Regions from separate parts of the Kitasatospora sp. NPDC092039 genome, predicted to be linked through region 1. Evidence: riboswitches for the same ligand, from Rfam matches in the RefSeq annotation. Region 1 holds a riboswitch; the other holds the start of a gene.
The links. Region 1 has a riboswitch for glycine ahead of gcvP (aminomethyl-transferring glycine dehydrogenase). Riboswitches for the same ligand answer to the same signal wherever they lie in the genome.
Positions count from the first base shown of each region.

Region 2: linked by a shared signal. The riboswitch ahead of gcvT (glycine cleavage system aminomethyltransferase GcvT) and the one ahead of gcvP (aminomethyl-transferring glycine dehydrogenase) in region 1 are both predicted to bind glycine.

Region 1 is NZ_JBIVSD010000018.1:168,363-176,400, forward strand. It holds gene ACIQI7_RS30210 (hypothetical protein) at 351-923, shown strand; gene ACIQI7_RS30215 (DUF5999 family protein) at 1,381-1,572, shown strand; gene gcvP (aminomethyl-transferring glycine dehydrogenase) at 1,694-4,594, opposite strand; glycine riboswitch at 4,832-4,935, opposite strand; gene ACIQI7_RS30225 (PRC and DUF2382 domain-containing protein) at 5,160-6,338, shown strand; gene ACIQI7_RS30230 (MFS transporter) at 6,498-7,994, shown strand.
Region 2 is NZ_JBIVSD010000008.1:286,842-294,879, reverse strand. It holds gene ACIQI7_RS18610 (enhanced serine sensitivity protein SseB C-terminal domain-containing protein) at 63-863, opposite strand; glycine riboswitch at 1,073-1,174, shown strand; gene gcvT (glycine cleavage system aminomethyltransferase GcvT) at 1,405-2,526, shown strand; gene gcvH (glycine cleavage system protein GcvH) at 2,626-3,009, shown strand; gene glyA (serine hydroxymethyltransferase) at 3,087-4,355, shown strand; gene ACIQI7_RS18590 (L-serine ammonia-lyase) at 4,518-5,885, shown strand; gene ACIQI7_RS18585 (NADPH-dependent FMN reductase) at 5,997-6,590, opposite strand; gene ACIQI7_RS18580 (TetR/AcrR family transcriptional regulator) at 6,733-7,473, shown strand.

The DNA.
Region 1 (8,038 bases):
GAGCACCCGGTCGACCGACCGTGCAAGCATCATGCCCACCTCGAAGATCGATACCCGATCGCGCGTACTGGCTTGCATTGCAAGGCATCTGACGGAAAATCAGAGGAACTGTGGACTTGCTCGGCGCCACTGCCTGTGATAAACAGATCACCCTGCGCACCTGTTCGAATTCGCACAGCGCTCCGGCCGGCCCGCCCCGCTCCGAACCCCACGTCGACGGCGGCGACCGTGCCGGGCACCGCGATCCTGCACAACCGGACACGGCCGGGCCCCGTCATCGAGGACGCGTCGCCCGCCACGCCGGTATGCCGCACTCGCACGCCGATCTCGCTAGGAGAGGCGGACCCGCCATGACTCTGCAACCCCCCCAGCCCCCACCGAGCGCCCTGCGCGCGGTCCTGGGCGCGCTCGACTCGGAGACCGCACTGCGCCAGCCCGCCGCCGCAGCCCTGCGTCATCCGACCGGCCCACTGCTCCCCGCCCACCCGCTCGCGGTGCACGTCCTCGACGGCCCGCGGCCGGAGCTGCCGGCCGCCCGCCGCACCGGCTGGCGCTTCCTGATCAAGGACGGCGCCGAGGTGGCCGCCGCCGCCGAGGTCGTGCAGAGCGCCGAGGGCCACAGCTTCTCCCACTTCACCGCCGGCCCCTACCTCGACTCGACGGTCCGGGCGCTGCGCGAGGCCTGGCAGCTCGCCCAGAGCTCCCGGACCCGCCAACAGCCCCGGCTGCTGACCTTCCCCGGCCAGTACGCCACGGCGCTGTGGCTGCACAGCCCCGACGCCGGCCCGGCCGCCGACCTGCTGATCCCGCTGGCCCCGGCCCCGCTCGGCGTCACCGCCCACCGCGCCTACCCGGCCGCCGAGCTGCTGCCGCTGCTCGTCCGCGCCCCGCTCCCCCGGCCGCTGCTGCTCGGCTCCTCCTGACACCCGCCGACGACCCCGAGGGCCGCCGGGCCCACCCGCCCGACGGCCCTCGACCGCGCCCGCGCACCCTCCCGACGACCTCGGCGGCGCCCGCGCACCCTCCCGGCCCGCCGCGAAGGCCCCCACCCGATCGGCGACCACCCGAACGAGCCATCCGGCATGGCCTCATCGGGCCATGCCCCGGCTGACCCACTGGTGCGTCTTTTCCCGTCGGCCCCACCTGAACGGGTGATCTCTGCCCGGGAGTTGTGGCGCATGTCACGAAATCCCTGCGCGCGGGTCGCAGGATGCCGACACTGGGAACCAGCGTGGAAGGACCACCTGTCCTACCCACTTGAACGCCGGTCCACACCTGGCCGGCGTGCGGACAGGATCCGACCACCGCGGCGGTTCCGGACGGTACGACCTCCGGCGCCGCACCACGGGGAGGATCGCAGAGCGAAGCGAGGGTACGCGTATGTGCCAGCACCGTCCTGAGTGCCCGACGGCCGAGTCCGAGGACCGCGAGGCGGCCGCGTCGGTGGCCCGCCATCCGGAGCAGGGCTGGAGCCTGCTCTGCAACGGCGTCGTCCTGTTCGAGGACACCGGGGAACTGCTGCCCGACGGCCGGGTGATCGCCCCGCGCCGCCCCGTCGCCCACGCGGCCTGACCACCCGGTCCGTCCGTACGGCGGGGGCAGCCGCCGACTCGACCGGCGCAACGGGCAGGGCCCCGGCGGAAACTCCGCCGGGGCCCTGCCGTCCGACCCGGACCTCCGGGGCCCGGTCCGGTCAGACGCCGTACTCGTCCAGCGGCGGGCAGGAGCAGACCAGGTTGCGGTCGCCGTACGCGCCGTCGATCCGGCTCACCGGCGGCCAGTACTTGTCGGCCGGGTTCACACCTGCCGGGAAGACCGCCTCCTGCCGCGAGTAGCCGTGCGCCCAGTCGCCGGCCAGCGTGGCGGCGGTGTGCGGGGCGTTGCGCAGCGGGTTGTCGTCGGCCGCCCACTCGCCCGAGCCGACCTTGTCGATCTCGGCCCGGATGGTGATCATCGCGTCGCAGAACCGGTCGATCTCGTGCAGGTCCTCGGACTCGGTCGGCTCGATCATCAGCGTGCCGGCCACCGGGAACGACATCGTCGGCGCGTGGAAGCCGTAGTCGATCAGGCGCTTGGCGATGTCGTCCACCGTCACGCCCGTCTCCTTGGTCAGCGGGCGCAGGTCGATGATGCACTCGTGCGCGACCAGCCCGCCCGGGCCGGTGTAGAGCACCGGGAAGTGCGGCGCCAGGCGCTTGGCGATGTAGTTGGCGTTCAGCACCGCGATCTGGGTCGCGTGCTTGAGGCCCTCGCCGCCCATCAGCCGGACGTACGCCCAGGAGATCGGCAGGATGGCCGCCGAGCCCCACGGCGCGGCCGAGATCGGGCCGACGCCGGTGGCCGGGCCGGCCTCCTCCTGCAGCGGGTGGTTCGGCAGGTACGGCGCCAGGTGGGCGCGCACCGCGACCGGGCCGACGCCCGGGCCGCCACCGCCGTGCGGGATGCAGAAGGTCTTGTGCAGGTTCAGGTGCGAGACGTCCGCGCCGAACTTGCCCGGCTTGGCGAGGCCGACCAGGGCGTTCAGGTTGGCGCCGTCCACGTACACCTGGCCGCCGGCCTCGTGCACCAGGGCGCAGATGTCGGTGATCTGGGTCTCGTACACGCCGTGGGTGGACGGGTAGGTGACCATCAGCACGGCGAGGTTGTCGCGGTGCTGCTCGATCTTGGCCTTCAGGTCGTCGACGTCCACGTCTCCGTCGACCAGGGTCTTCACCACGACCACGCGCATGCCGGCCATCACCGCGGAGGCCGCGTTGGTGCCGTGCGCCGAGGACGGGATCAGGCAGACGTCGCGCTGGGTGTCGCCGTTGGCGTGGTGGTAGGCGCGGACGGCCAGCAGACCGGCCAGCTCGCCCTGCGAGCCCGCGTTCGGCTGGATCGACACGGCGTCGTAGCCGGTCACCTCGGCCAGCTGCTGCTCCAGCTGGCGGATCAGGGTCAGGTAGCCCTGGGCCTGGTCGATCGGCGCGAAGGGGTGCAGCTGGCCGAACTCCGGCCAGGTCACCGCCTCCATCTCGGTGGTCGCGTTGAGCTTCATGGTGCAGGAGCCCAGCGGGATCATGCCACGGTCCAACGCGTAGTCCCGGTCCGACAGGCGGCGCAGGTAGCGCAGCATGGCGGTCTCCGAGCGGTGGCTGTGGAAGACCGGGTGGGTCAGGTACTCGTCCTCGCGCAGCAGCGCGGCGGGCAGCGCGTCGGCGGCCTCGGCGACCTCGGCGGCGGGGACGCCGAACGCGGCCCAGACGCCGGCCAGGTGCTCGCGGGTGGTGGTCTCGTCGGTGGAGACGGAGATCCGGTCCTCGCCGTCCTGGTACAGGTTGATGCCGTTGGCGCGGGCGGCGGCGGCGATCTCGGCGGCGCGGCCCGGGACGACGGCGGTGACGGTGTCGAAGAACTCGCCGTGCAGCAGCTCGACGCCGCCGGCCCGCAGGCCCTCGGCGAGGGCGGCGGCGTAGCGGTGGGTGCGGCGGGCGATGTCGGCCAGGCCGTCCGGGCCGTGGTAGACGGCGTACATCGAGGCCATCACGGCGAGCAGCACCTGGGCGGTGCAGATGTTGCTGGTGGCCTTCTCGCGGCGGATGTGCTGCTCGCGGGTCTGCAGCGCCAGGCGGTAGGCGCGGTTGCCGTCGGCGTCGACGGAGACGCCGACCAGGCGGCCGGGCAGCGAGCGGGCGTACTCCGCGCGCACCGACAGGTAGCCGGCGTGCGGGCCGCCGAAGCCCATCGGGACGCCGAAGCGCTGCGAGGTGCCGCAGGCGATGTCGGCGCCCAGCGAGCCCGGGGACTTGAGCAGGGTCAGCGCGAGCAGGTCGGCGGCGACGGCGACGATCGCGCCCAGGCCGTGCGCCTGCTCGATCACCGGGGCGAGGTCGCGGACCACGCCGGTGGCGCCCGGGTACTGGAGCAGCACGCCGAAGACGCCGCGCTCGGCGATCTCGGCCGGGATGCCCTCGGACAGGTCGGCGACGACGACCTCGACGCCGGTCGGCACCGCGCGGGTGTTGATCACCGCGACGGTCTGCGGCAGGGTCTCGGCGTCGACCAGGAAGACACCGCCCTTGACCTTGGTGACGCGGCGGGCCAGCGCCATCGCCTCGGCGGCGGCGGTGCCCTCGTCCAGCAGCGAGGAGCCGGAGGTCGGCAGGCCGGTCAGGTCGGAGACCACGGTCTGGAAGTTGAGCAGCGCCTCCAGGCGGCCCTGCGAGATCTCCGGCTGGTACGGGGTGTAGGCGGTGTACCAGGCCGGGTTCTCCATGACGTTGCGCAGGACCACCGGCGGGGTGAAGGTGCCGTAGTAGCCCAGGCCGATCATCGGCTGGAGCACCTGGTTGCGGCCGGCCAGCTCGCGCAGCTCGGCCAGGACCTGGGCCTCGGTCCGGCCCGCGGGCAGGTCCAGGGCGGTGATGGAACGGATCGCCTCGGGCACCGCGGTGGCCGCGAGCTCGTCCAGCGAGCCGTAGCCGACGGACGCCAGCATCTTCTCCTGCGCGGCGGCGTCGGGGCCGATGTGGCGGTTCTCGAAGGGGCTGGCCAGCTCAAGCTCGGTGAGGGTCGAGGCGCTGGTGGGGCGTCCCGCGTTCGGCTGGGCGTTCATGGTGGTCGAGGCCTCCTGGTCACGGACCGGCGGGGGTACGCACGCCGGCCGGCCGTCGCCGCTGCGCACAGCGGACGAACCGGGGCGGGCGGACCCGACAGGCCTCCCCCTCTGTCATCGGGACCTGAGAGCTTCACCCGCACGGAGCGCTGTGGCACCCCGCCGGCTTGCACCGTCGGTGAGGGTGGTGATCGCCGGCTCCCATGCCGACACTCCTGCCCTGCTTTCCAGAGTGACCTACCCCACACGGTACGGATGCCTGAGAGATTCCGGGGAGGAGTTGCTCCTTCGGCGCCCCGACCAGCGGTTTTCGCGGTCGGAGACTCTCCCGAGCGGGCTCTGCGGTCGCCGCCCAGGGTACCAGCGGGAGGCCCTCCGATCACGGGTGCGTCAGGTCACTCGGGGTCTACGCGCGTCCCCCGGACGGTCCAGCGCGCCGCCCGTCCGGGCGCACCCCGGTAGCGACCGCCCGATTCATGGCTTTTGGTGTGAAGTGGCGACCGGCACGGGTGCTCCGGCCGCCTTTCTGCGGGACTTCCGCAGGCTCAGCGCACGGGAGGAAAGAGTGCAGACCGACATCGACCCACGGGACCTCATCGGTCACAAGGCCGTCGACCGCAACGGAGACAAGATCGGCACGGTCGACGAGGTCTACCTGGACGACGCCACCGGCCGGCCGGAGTGGGCCGCGGTCCGGACCGGCATCTTCGGCCGGGACGCCTTCGTCCCGCTGACCACGAGCGAGTTCTCCGGCGAGGAACTCCGGGTGCCGTACGACAAGTCGCTGGTGAAGGAGTCGCCGGACTTCGGCGTCGGCCAGCACCTGTCCCCCGCCCAGGAGCTCCAGCTCTACCGCTACTACGGGCTCGACACCTCGATGGACGGCCGCCCGAACGGCGAGAACGGCAGCCACGCCAAGCAGCCCGACCTCGACTTCGGCACCACGGCAGCAGCCGCCACCACCACCGCGGCGGCCCCGGCCAAGCCGCTCACCTTCCACAGTCCCGAGCGCTCGCCCGAGCCGGCCCCGGCCAGGACCCCGGTTCCCGCCGCCGCCGCGCCCGGCTCCACCGCCCCGACCCTCACCGTCGCCGACACCACCAGGACCGCCCCGGAGGCCGACATGCGGACCCTCAGCACTCCCGCGGCCGCCAGCACCGCCTCGACCGCCCCGCCGACCACCCCGTCCGTGGCGCCCGCCCTGGAGCCGAGGCCGCACTCGCAGCCGGCCCCCGCGCCCGCCCCGGCGGCGTCCGCCCCCACCACGACCACCGCCGCGAACACCGGCTCCGCTCCCAGCGGCCCGGTCGAGATCACCTGCCGCGAGGAGCGGCTGGAGATCACCACCGAGTGGCACACCCTCGGCACCGCGAAGCTGCGCAAGTACGTGACGACCGAACAGGTCGAGCGCCGCGTCCCGGTGGTCCGGGAGCGCGTCCGGGTCGAACGGATGCCGGTCAGCGAGGCCGAGCGTGCCGCGCTCACCGAGAAGGACATCGCCGAGGCCGTCGAGGAGGTCACCCTCCGCGAGGAACGCCCGGTGGTCCACAAGCACCTCGCCCCCATCGAGCGGGTCCGCCTGATCGTCGAGCGGTACACCACCGAGGAGATGGTCCGGGAGGAGCTCCGCCGCGAGCACGTCGAAGTCCACGACACCACCGCCGGCCAGGCCCACGGCTCGCCGACCGACTCGACCCCGGCCGCCGCCTCGTCCCGCCCGGCCCCCGTACGGCCGCTCGTCTGACACCACCGCGCGACAAGGGCCCCGGACACCGTCCGGGGCCCTTGTCGCGTACCGGACCGTTCGCCTTTGCCAAAGCTTAACCACTCGATATTTGACACTCTGAAGTATCACCCGGCATGGTTACTTCAGTTCATTCACTATGTACGAGAGGAAGCAACCGTGAGTGAGGCACCACAGCCCACCACCGCGGCCGAGAAGCAGAGCAGCGCCCGGGTCCTGCCGGCCCTCATCCTGGCGATGCTGTCGTTCAGCGTGGTGCAGACCGCGGTCGTCCCGATCCTGCCCTCGCTGGCCAAGGAACTGAACGTCTCCGCGTCCAGCATCACCTGGCTGATGACCGCCAACCTGCTCTCCGCAGCCGTGCTGACTCCTCTCCTGGGCCGCTTCGGCGACCTCCGGGGCCGCAAGCCGATGCTGCTGATCTCGCTGGCCGGCCTGGTCGCCGGTTCGGCGCTGGCGGTCAGCACCCACTCCTTCACCTGGTTGGTCGTCGCCCGCGTCCTCCAGGGCGCCGGCGGTGGCGTCCTGCCGCTGGCGATCAGCATCGTCCGTGACGAACTGCCCAAGGAGAAGGTCACCGGCGGCGTCGCCGCCATCAGCGCCTCGATGGGCGTCGGCTCCGGCCTCGGCCTGGTCGCCACCGGCCTCCTGCTGGAGCACTGGGACTACAAGTCGATCTTCTGGATGGGCCTGCTCTTCGGCCTGCTCGCGGTCGCGCTGGTCGCCTTCCGCGTCCCGACCGACCCGGTCACCGACAAGGAGGGCGGCGCCGACCCGCTGGGCGCGATCACCCTGGCCGGCTGGCTCTCCGCACTGCTGGTCGCGGTCAGCCAGGGCAACCACTGGGGCTGGACCTCCAACAAGACGCTCGGCCTGTTCGCCGTCGCCGCCGTGGTCGCCCTCGTCTGGGGGATCATCGAGACCAAGGTCGCCCACCCGCTGGTGGACATGAAGATGATGGCCCGTCCGGCCGTCGCCTTCACCAACGTGGCCGGCCTGCTCATCGGCTTCGGCATGTACGGGTCCTTCATGGTCATCAGCAACTTCGCCCAGACCCCGGAGAAGCTGACCCACTACGGCTTCACCGCCACCGTGCTGCACGCCGGCATCATGCTGCTGCCGTCCGCGATCGGCTCGATGGTCGCCGCCCCGGTCGGCGCCCTGCTGATCGCCCGTCGCGGCCCGCGCCTGCCGCTGGTCCTCGGTGGCGTCCTCGGCGCCGTCGCGATGGCCTACCTGGCCGTGCGCCACGGGCGCGAGGGTGACATCTACACCGCCTCGGCGATCTTCGGTCTCGGCGTCGGCCTCGCCTTCGCCGCGATGCCCGCCTACATCAACGGCGCCGTCCCGGCCGAGCAGAGCGGCATCGCCAACGGCATGAACTCCGTGCTGCGCACGGTCGGTGGCGCGATCGGCACCGCCGTCATGGCCGCCATCCTGACCGGCGACCTCATGAAGCTGCCGCCGCAGATCCCGCTCTCCCTGCCCACCCTGGACGCCTACAAGCACGCGTTCTGGACCGCGGCCGTCGTCTGCATCGTCGCCGGCGTCGTCCCGTTCCTGATCCGCGGCGCCAAGTCGGCCGCCACCCCGGCCGTCGTCGGCGGCTCGGCCCAGCAGGACTCCAGCCCCGCGCTGGTCAAGACCGACGCCTGACGAGGCGTCCGGCCCCCGCGCTCAGGGACAGGGCGCGGGGCCCG
Region 2 (8,038 bases), on a different contig from region 1:
CACGCACCCTATGGCGCGGCACCGGCCACCGCCACGGCGACGTGCCTCTGATACGAACCCGCTCACGCCCGCGTATAGAAGGGCAGTACCCGGGTGAGCAGCCACTCGACCACCGGGTCGTCGGCGAGGTCGAGCAGTACGAGGTGGACGCCGCCGGGCAGCGGCGCGGTTCCCAGCGCTCGGCCGAGCGCGTCGTTCACCGCGGCCGGATCGGCCGGCGCCGCCGGGTCCAACTGGACGCCCACGAACATCACGGTCGGCTCGCCCTCGATGCTGGCCAGCGCCCTGCGGGCGGTCAGCACACCCGGCAGCGCCGAGAGTTCGGCCCGGCAGGCGGCCAGGAAGTGCTCCGGGTCCTCGCCCGGCACCGGCTCGCGCAGCGCCACCCGCCCGCCGGTCGGCGCCAGGTCGCCGGCGCCGTCCCAGCGGTCCTCGCGGGGGCCGCGGCGCAGTTCGGCGACGCCCTGCGGCGGGACCGGGAGGCCCACCACCGCTTCCGGGTTCACCGCGATGCCCACGCCCAGCGGCAGCCCGCGGGCGAACTCCCACACCGGCGCGATCGCGAAGGCCATCCCGGGCGCCTGCTGGAGGAACACCTCCTGCGAGGAGAACACCGGTACGTACGGGTCGCCGCCCAGCTCGATCGTCGGCAGGTCCAGCGACTGCCCCTGCGGGTCGCCCCCGGCCGGCAGCGGCACCCACACCTGGCTGCGCGCCAGCACCTCGATCACCCGCGGCGTCGCGCCCGGGTCGCCCAGGGCCGCGGTCAGCACCTGCTCCAGCTCGTTGGCCGGCCAGGAGCCGCCCGCCGGCGCCTCCTCCGGTCCGCCCCACCCCTGCTGCTGCTCCACCGGGTACCCCATGCGCCGCCGATTCCGCCCTCTGCCGTTCGGCCGCCCTCTGCTGCGCCGACGCGCAGCAGTCTAGAGGCGCGCGGGGGCGCGGTCAGGACTCGTGTTCGGGTCCCGCGCGGTGTGACCGGGTCCCCCCTCCCCTCGTCGTCCCGGACGTGCCATGATGTGCGCGTCCGACGGCATGCGCCGCGGGCCCCCACAACTCCATACCGGCCGCTCGAACCCGCGCGGGAGAGCCCGGAGTGCCGTTCAGGCACAGCCGGCGCCGAAGGAGCAAGTCCTCCCCGGAATCTCTCAGGCACCCCTACCGCACGGGTTAGGCACATCTGGAAAGCGGCGCCCGGCCCTGTCGTGCGCCCACCCACGGTGCAAGCCGCCATGCTGTCCCCCAAGCTGGAAACAGCTGCGGGCAGGTGGGCGGTGAAGCTCTCAGGTTCGACGACAGATGGGGAGACCCACGCCGCCGCATGCCCGCGCGCAGGGTCGGCCCCCGAGCGGGTCCGGTCCGGTGCGCGCACCCCTGAGTGCCCCGACCGAGGAGTTCCTGGCCATGTCGTCCCTCCGCCTGACCGCGCTCGACGCGCTGCACCGCGCCCTCGGCGCGACCATGACCGACTTCGCCGGCTGGGACATGCCGCTGCGCTACGGCAGCGAGCGCGAGGAGCACCTCGCGGTCCGCACCAAGGCCGGCCTGTTCGACCTCTCGCACATGGGCGAGATCACCGTCACCGGCCCGCAGGCCGGCGAGATGCTGGACCACGCGCTGGTCGGCTTCGTCTCCGCGCTGGGCGTGCTGCGCGCCCGCTACACCATGATCTGCGCCGAGGACGGCGGCATCCTGGACGACCTGATCGTCTACCGCCTGCGCGAGGACGCCTTCCTGGTCGTCGCCAACGCCTCCAACGCCCAGCTGGTCCTCGACGAGCTGATCGCCCGCGCCAAGGGCTTCGACGCCGTCGTCACCGACGACCGCGACACCTACGCGCTGATCGCCGTCCAGGGCCCGGAGGCCACCGCCGTCCTGGCGAAGACCACCGACGCCGACCTGCCCGGCCTGAAGTACTACGCGATCCTCCCGGCCCAGGTGGACGGCCGCGACGTGCTGCTCGCCCGCACCGGCTACACCGGCGAGGACGGCTTCGAGATCTTCTGCCACCCGGTCGACGCCGAGCCGGTCTGGCAGGCGCTGACCGCCGCGGGCGAGGGCCACGGCCTGGTCCCGTGCGGCCTGTCCTGCCGCGACACGCTGCGCCTGGAGGCCGGCATGCCGCTGTACGGGCACGAGCTGTCCACCGACCTCACCCCGTTCGACGCCGGCCTGGGCCGGGTCGTCCGCTTCGACAAGACCACCAACGAGGGCGCGTTCGTCGGCCGCAAGGCGCTGGAGCAGGCCGCCGCCGCGGCCGAGACCAACCCGCCGAAGGTGCTGGTCGGCCTGGTCTCCGACGGCAAGCGGGTGCCGCGCGCCGAGTACACCGTGGTCTCCGCCGACGGCGAGCCGATCGGCCGGATCACCTCCGGCGCGCCGTCCCCGACGCTGGGGCAGCCGATCGCGATGGCCTACGTCGACGCCGCCCACGCCGCCCCCGGCACCACCGTCGCGGTGGACGTGCGCGGCAAGCACGAGCCCGTCCAGGTCGTCGCGCTGCCGTTCTACAAGCGCGCCCGCTGAGCCCCCGCGGGCCCCGGTTTTCCCCATACACGCACGTCGCGGCCGTCCGCGCGGCGGCCCGCTTCGTCGTACCCGCTTCCCATCCTGGAGAATGACGCCATGAGCAACCCCCAGCACCTGCAGTACACCAAGGAGCACGAGTGGCTGACCGCCGCGGACGCGGAGGGTGTCTCCACGGTCGGCATCACCGCGCACGCCGCCGACGCGCTCGGTGACATCGTCTACGTGCAGCTCCCCGAGGTCGGTGACACCGTGACCGCCGGCGAGACCTGCGGCGAGCTGGAGTCCACCAAGTCGGTCAGCGACCTGTACTCCCCGGTGACCGGCGAGGTCACCGAGGTCAACCAGGACGTCCTGGACGACAACGCCCTGGTCAACAGCGCCCCGTTCGAGGGCGGCTGGCTGTTCAAGGTGCGCGTCGAGGCCACCGACGAGCTGCTCAGCGCCGCCGAGTACGACGCGCTCACCAACCCCCAGGGCTGATCCGCCTGCCAGGGGCGGTCGCGCGGCGGCCGCCCCGCCCCGGCCCCTTTCCCTCCTCCTCCCGGGAAGACCACACCATGACGGTTCTCAACCAGTCCCTGCACGCCCTCGACCCGGAGATCGCCGCCGCGGTCGACGCCGAGCTGCACCGCCAGCAGACCACCCTGGAGATGATCGCCTCCGAGAACTTCGCCCCGGTGGCGGTCATGGAGGCCCAGGGCTCGGTGCTCACCAACAAGTACGCGGAGGGCTATCCCGGCCGCCGCTACTACGGCGGCTGCGAGCACGTCGACGTGGTCGAGCAGATCGCGATCGACCGCATCAAGGCGCTGTTCGGCGCCGAGCACGCCAACGTCCAGCCGCACTCCGGCGCGCAGGCCAACGCCGCCGCGATGTTCGCGCTGATCCAGCCGGGCGACACCATCCTGGGCCTGTCCCTGGCCCACGGCGGTCACCTGACCCACGGCATGAAGATCAACTTCTCCGGCAAGCTCTACAACGTGGCCGCGTACCACGTGGACGAGAAGACCGGTCAGGTCGACATGGCCGAGGTCGAGCGCCTCGCCAAGGAGCACCAGCCGAAGCTGATCATCGCCGGCTGGTCGGCCTACCCGCGCCAGCTCGACTTCGCCGCGTTCCGCCGGATCGCCGACGAGGTCGGCGCGCTGCTCATGGTGGACATGGCGCACTTCGCCGGTCTGGTGGCCGCCGGGCTGCACCCGAACCCGGTCCCGTACGCGGACGTGGTCACCACCACCACCCACAAGACCCTGGGCGGCCCGCGCGGCGGCGTCATCCTGTCCAAGGCCGAGTACGCCAAGAAGATCAACTCCGCGGTCTTCCCCGGCCAGCAGGGCGGCCCGCTGGAGCACGTGATCGCCGGCAAGGCGGTCGCCTTCAAGGTCGCGGCCTCGGAGGAGTTCAAGGAGCGCCAGCAGCGCACCCTGGACGGCGCCCGCATCCTCGCCGAGCGCCTGCTCCAGGCCGACGTGGCCGAGGCCGGCGCGTCCGTGCTCTCCGGCGGCACCGACGTCCACCTGGTCCTGGTCGACCTGCGCAACAGCCAGCTCGACGGCCAGCAGGCCGAGGACCGGCTGCACGAGGTCGGCATCACCGTCAACCGCAACGCGATCCCGAACGACCCGCGCCCGCCGATGGTCACCTCGGGCCTGCGCATCGGCACCCCGGCCCTGGCCACCCGCGGCTTCCAGGCCGAGGACTTCCGCGAGGTCGCCGACATCATCGCCGAGGCGCTCAAGCCCGCCTTCGACGAGACCGTCGCGGACGCCCTGAAGGCCCGGGTCGCCGCCCTGGCCGAGAAGTACCCGCTGTACCCGAACCTCTGATCACTCCGGTGATCCTTCGGGCGGGGTGACGGGCCTCACCCCTCCGGCGTACCTGGCACCCCGGGGCACCGCGCACACTGGACTGTGCGCGCGGTGCCCCGTCCCGTGTCGGCCCCTCCCTGCCCGCAAGTCCTTCCACGAGACCAGACAAGGACGTCCCCCGTGGCCATCAGCGTCTTCGACCTCTTCTCCATCGGCATCGGCCCGTCGAGCTCCCACACCGTGGGCCCGATGCGCGCCGCCCGGATGTTCGCCCGCCGACTGCGCTCCGAAGGCCTGCTGGACCGCGTGACGGGCGTGCGCGCCGAGCTGTACGGCTCGCTCGGTGCCACCGGCCACGGCCACGGCACCCCGAAGGCCGTCCTGCTGGGCCTGGAGAACAACTCGCCCCGCACCGTCGACGTCGACCAGGCCGACAAGGACGTCGAGCGGATCATCGCCGAGAAGCGGCTCAGCCTGCTCGGCGAGCACCCCGTCGACTTCGACCCGGACACCCAGCTGGTCCTGCACCGCCGCCGCTCGCTGCCGTACCACGCCAACGGGATGACCCTGTGGGCGTACGCGGCGGACGGCTCGACCCTGCTGGAGAAGACCTACTACTCGGTCGGCGGCGGCTTCGTGGTGGACGAGGACGCGATCGGCGCGGACCGGGTCAAGCCCGACGACACCGTGCTGAAGTACCCCTTCCGCACCGGCGACGAGCTGCTGCGGCTCAGCCGGGAGACCGGGCTGTCGATCTCCGCCCTGATGCTGGAGAACGAGAAGGCCTGGCGCAGCGAGGAGGAGATCCGGACCGGGCTGCTGGAGATCTGGTCCGTGATGCAGGAGTGCGTGCGGGCCGGCATGTCCCGCGAGGGCATCCTGCCGGGCGGCCTCAAGGTCCGCCGCCGGGCGGCCGCGGGCGCCCGGGCGCTGCGCGCCGAGGGCATCGGGCCGGCCAACGCGATGGAGTGGGTGACCCTCTACGCGATGGCGGTCAACGAGGAGAACGCCTCCGGGCGGCGGGTGGTCACCGCGCCGACCAACGGCGCGGCGGGCATCATCCCGGCCGTCCTGCACTACTACCTGAACTTCATCCCGGGCGCCGACGACGACGGCATCGTCCGCTTCCTGCTCGCGGCCGGCGCCATCGGCATGCTGTTCAAGGAGAACGCCTCCATCTCCGGCGCCGAGGTCGGATGCCAGGGCGAGGTCGGCTCCGCCTGCTCGATGGCCGCGGGCGGCCTCGCCGAGGTGCTCGGCGGCACCCCCGAGCAGGTCGAGAACGCCGCCGAGATCGGCATCGAGCACAACCTCGGCCTCACCTGCGACCCGGTCGGCGGCCTGGTCCAGATCCCCTGCATCGAGCGCAACGGCATGGCCTCGGTCAAGGCCGTCACGGCGGCCCGGATGGCGCTGCGCGGCGACGGCCGGCACCACGTCTCGCTGGACAAGGCGATCAAGACGATGAAGGAGACCGGCGCCGACATGAAGATCAAGTACAAGGAGACCTCGCGCGGCGGCCTCGCCGTGAACGTCATCGAGTGCTGATCGCGCGCTGACCAGCGCTGATCGCGGCGCGCTGAAGGCCCCCGGGCGGACCCCCGTCCCACCCGGGGGCTTTCGCGTCTCCCCCTCCCCGCGCCCTGGCTTCGCCCCCGCTCAGGCCGCGAACGGGCGGGCCCGCCGGGCGTCCCGCAGCGCCCGCGCCCACCAGGTGAGCTGGTCGAGCATGGCCTTGGCGGCGGCGTCGGAGGCCGGGTCGAGCGCCCCGCCGTCGGCGTCGAAGCACCGCGCGGCGCCGTGGAAGCTGACCGTGTTGCGGATCGTCGCGGCGTTCAGCTCGGCCAGCACCACCCGGAGCTGCTCGACGGCCCGCAGGCCCCCGGACAGGCCGCCGTACGAGACGAAGGCGACCGGCTTGCCGTGCCACTCGCGGTTGTGCCAGTCGATGGCGTTCTTCAGCGGGGCCGGGAAGCTGTGGTTGTACTCGGGGGTGACGATCACGAACGCGTCGGCCGCCTCCAGCCGGGGCGACACGGCGGCCAGCAACTCGGCGTCGGCCGAGGGGACTTCACCCCCGAAGGACGGGAAGGTGACCGGCAGCGGGGTCTCCACCAGGTCGATCCGGTCGGCGGTCAGGTCGCCGCGGGCGTCGAGGTGGCCGAGCAGCCAGTCGGCGACCACCGGGCCGAAGCGCCCCTCGCGGGTGCTGCCGACGAGGACCGCGACCTTCAGGGCCTGCTCCGTGGACATGGGGATCCCCCTCCTGGATCTGGTGTACGGCGTATCCGCCGGATACAACGTACACAGCCACGTGTACGGCGTCCACTGCCGATACGCCGTACGCACGAGGGTGCTACGGTAGGCCCGCCCCCCGTCGGAAGGAGCCCGCCCCATGCCGGCCCAGCAGGCCCCCGCCGCAGGCGACGACAAGCCCCCGGCCTCGCTCTGGGAGCGCCTGGCGCGCCCGGCCCCCGCGCCGCGCACCACCCTGACCCCGCACCGGATCGCCGAGGCCGCGGTCGCCGTCGCCGACGCCGAGGGCCTGGACGCCGTCACCATGCGCCGGCTGGCCGCCGAGCTCGGCGTCGCCCCGATGGCCGCCTACCGGTACGTCTCCGGCAAGGACGAGCTCATCGAGCTGATGGTCGACTCCGTCTACGGCCGGCTCCCGCTGGACGCCCCCGCGGAGGGCTGGCGGGAGACCATGCGCGCGCTGGCCGTCCATCTGCGGGCCATGCACCTGGCCCACCCGTGGACCGTCCGGGCGGCCACCCCGTTCGCCCTCAGCCCCCACCAGCTCGCCGTCCCCGAGCACGCGTTCACCGCCCTGGCCGACCACGGCCTGGACGCCGACACCACCATGGCGGTGTTCCGCACCGTCACCGGCTACGTCCACGGCTCGGTCTCCACCGAGATCGCCCTGGAGGCCCTGCGCCGCGAGCGCGGCTGGTCCGACGGCGACCAGATCCGGGCCGGCCTCGCCCCCCGGATGAGCTGGCTGATGGCCACCGGCCGCTACCCCGGCTACGAGCGCTACCTCCACGAGGCCACCCGCAAGGACGACCCCGACTGGCAGTTCGAGACCGGCCTCGACTGCGTCCTCGACGGCATCGCCACCCACTTCGCCCTCTGAGGCCTGGCCCCGCTGCGCGGGAAGTCGGCCGGGCCGACTTCCTGCGCACGCACCTGCGCCCCAGCCGCCTCGCAGCAGCTCGCTCGCCCCGCGCGACACCGGAAACGGGCGAGGAAACCCTCCCGATGGCACCACCCCACAACCAGGCGTAGCCCCCCAACTCCCGCCGAGGCCACCGGCACCGATCGACCCCGGCGCGCGAAAAGTCGACCAGGCCGACTTCCTACGCAGACCCCTGCCCCCCTGTCGACCCGACCGCACACCCCCAGCCGCAACCCCAGGCCACCACCGCCGCCCCCACCGCACAGAAAGTCGGCCCGGCCGACTTCCTGCGCACGCACCTACGACCCAGCCGCATCGCAGCAGCCCACTCGGCCCGCGCGACACCGGAAACGGGCGAGGAAACCCTCCCGATGACGCCGCCCCGCAACCAGACATAGCCGCCCACCCCTGGCGCGCGAAAAGTCGACCAGAACGACTTCCTGTACAGGCCCCAGCCTCTGCCCCCAACCACACCCCTCGTAACCGCACCCCGGGCCACGCGGGCGCGCACCACACCGCGCAG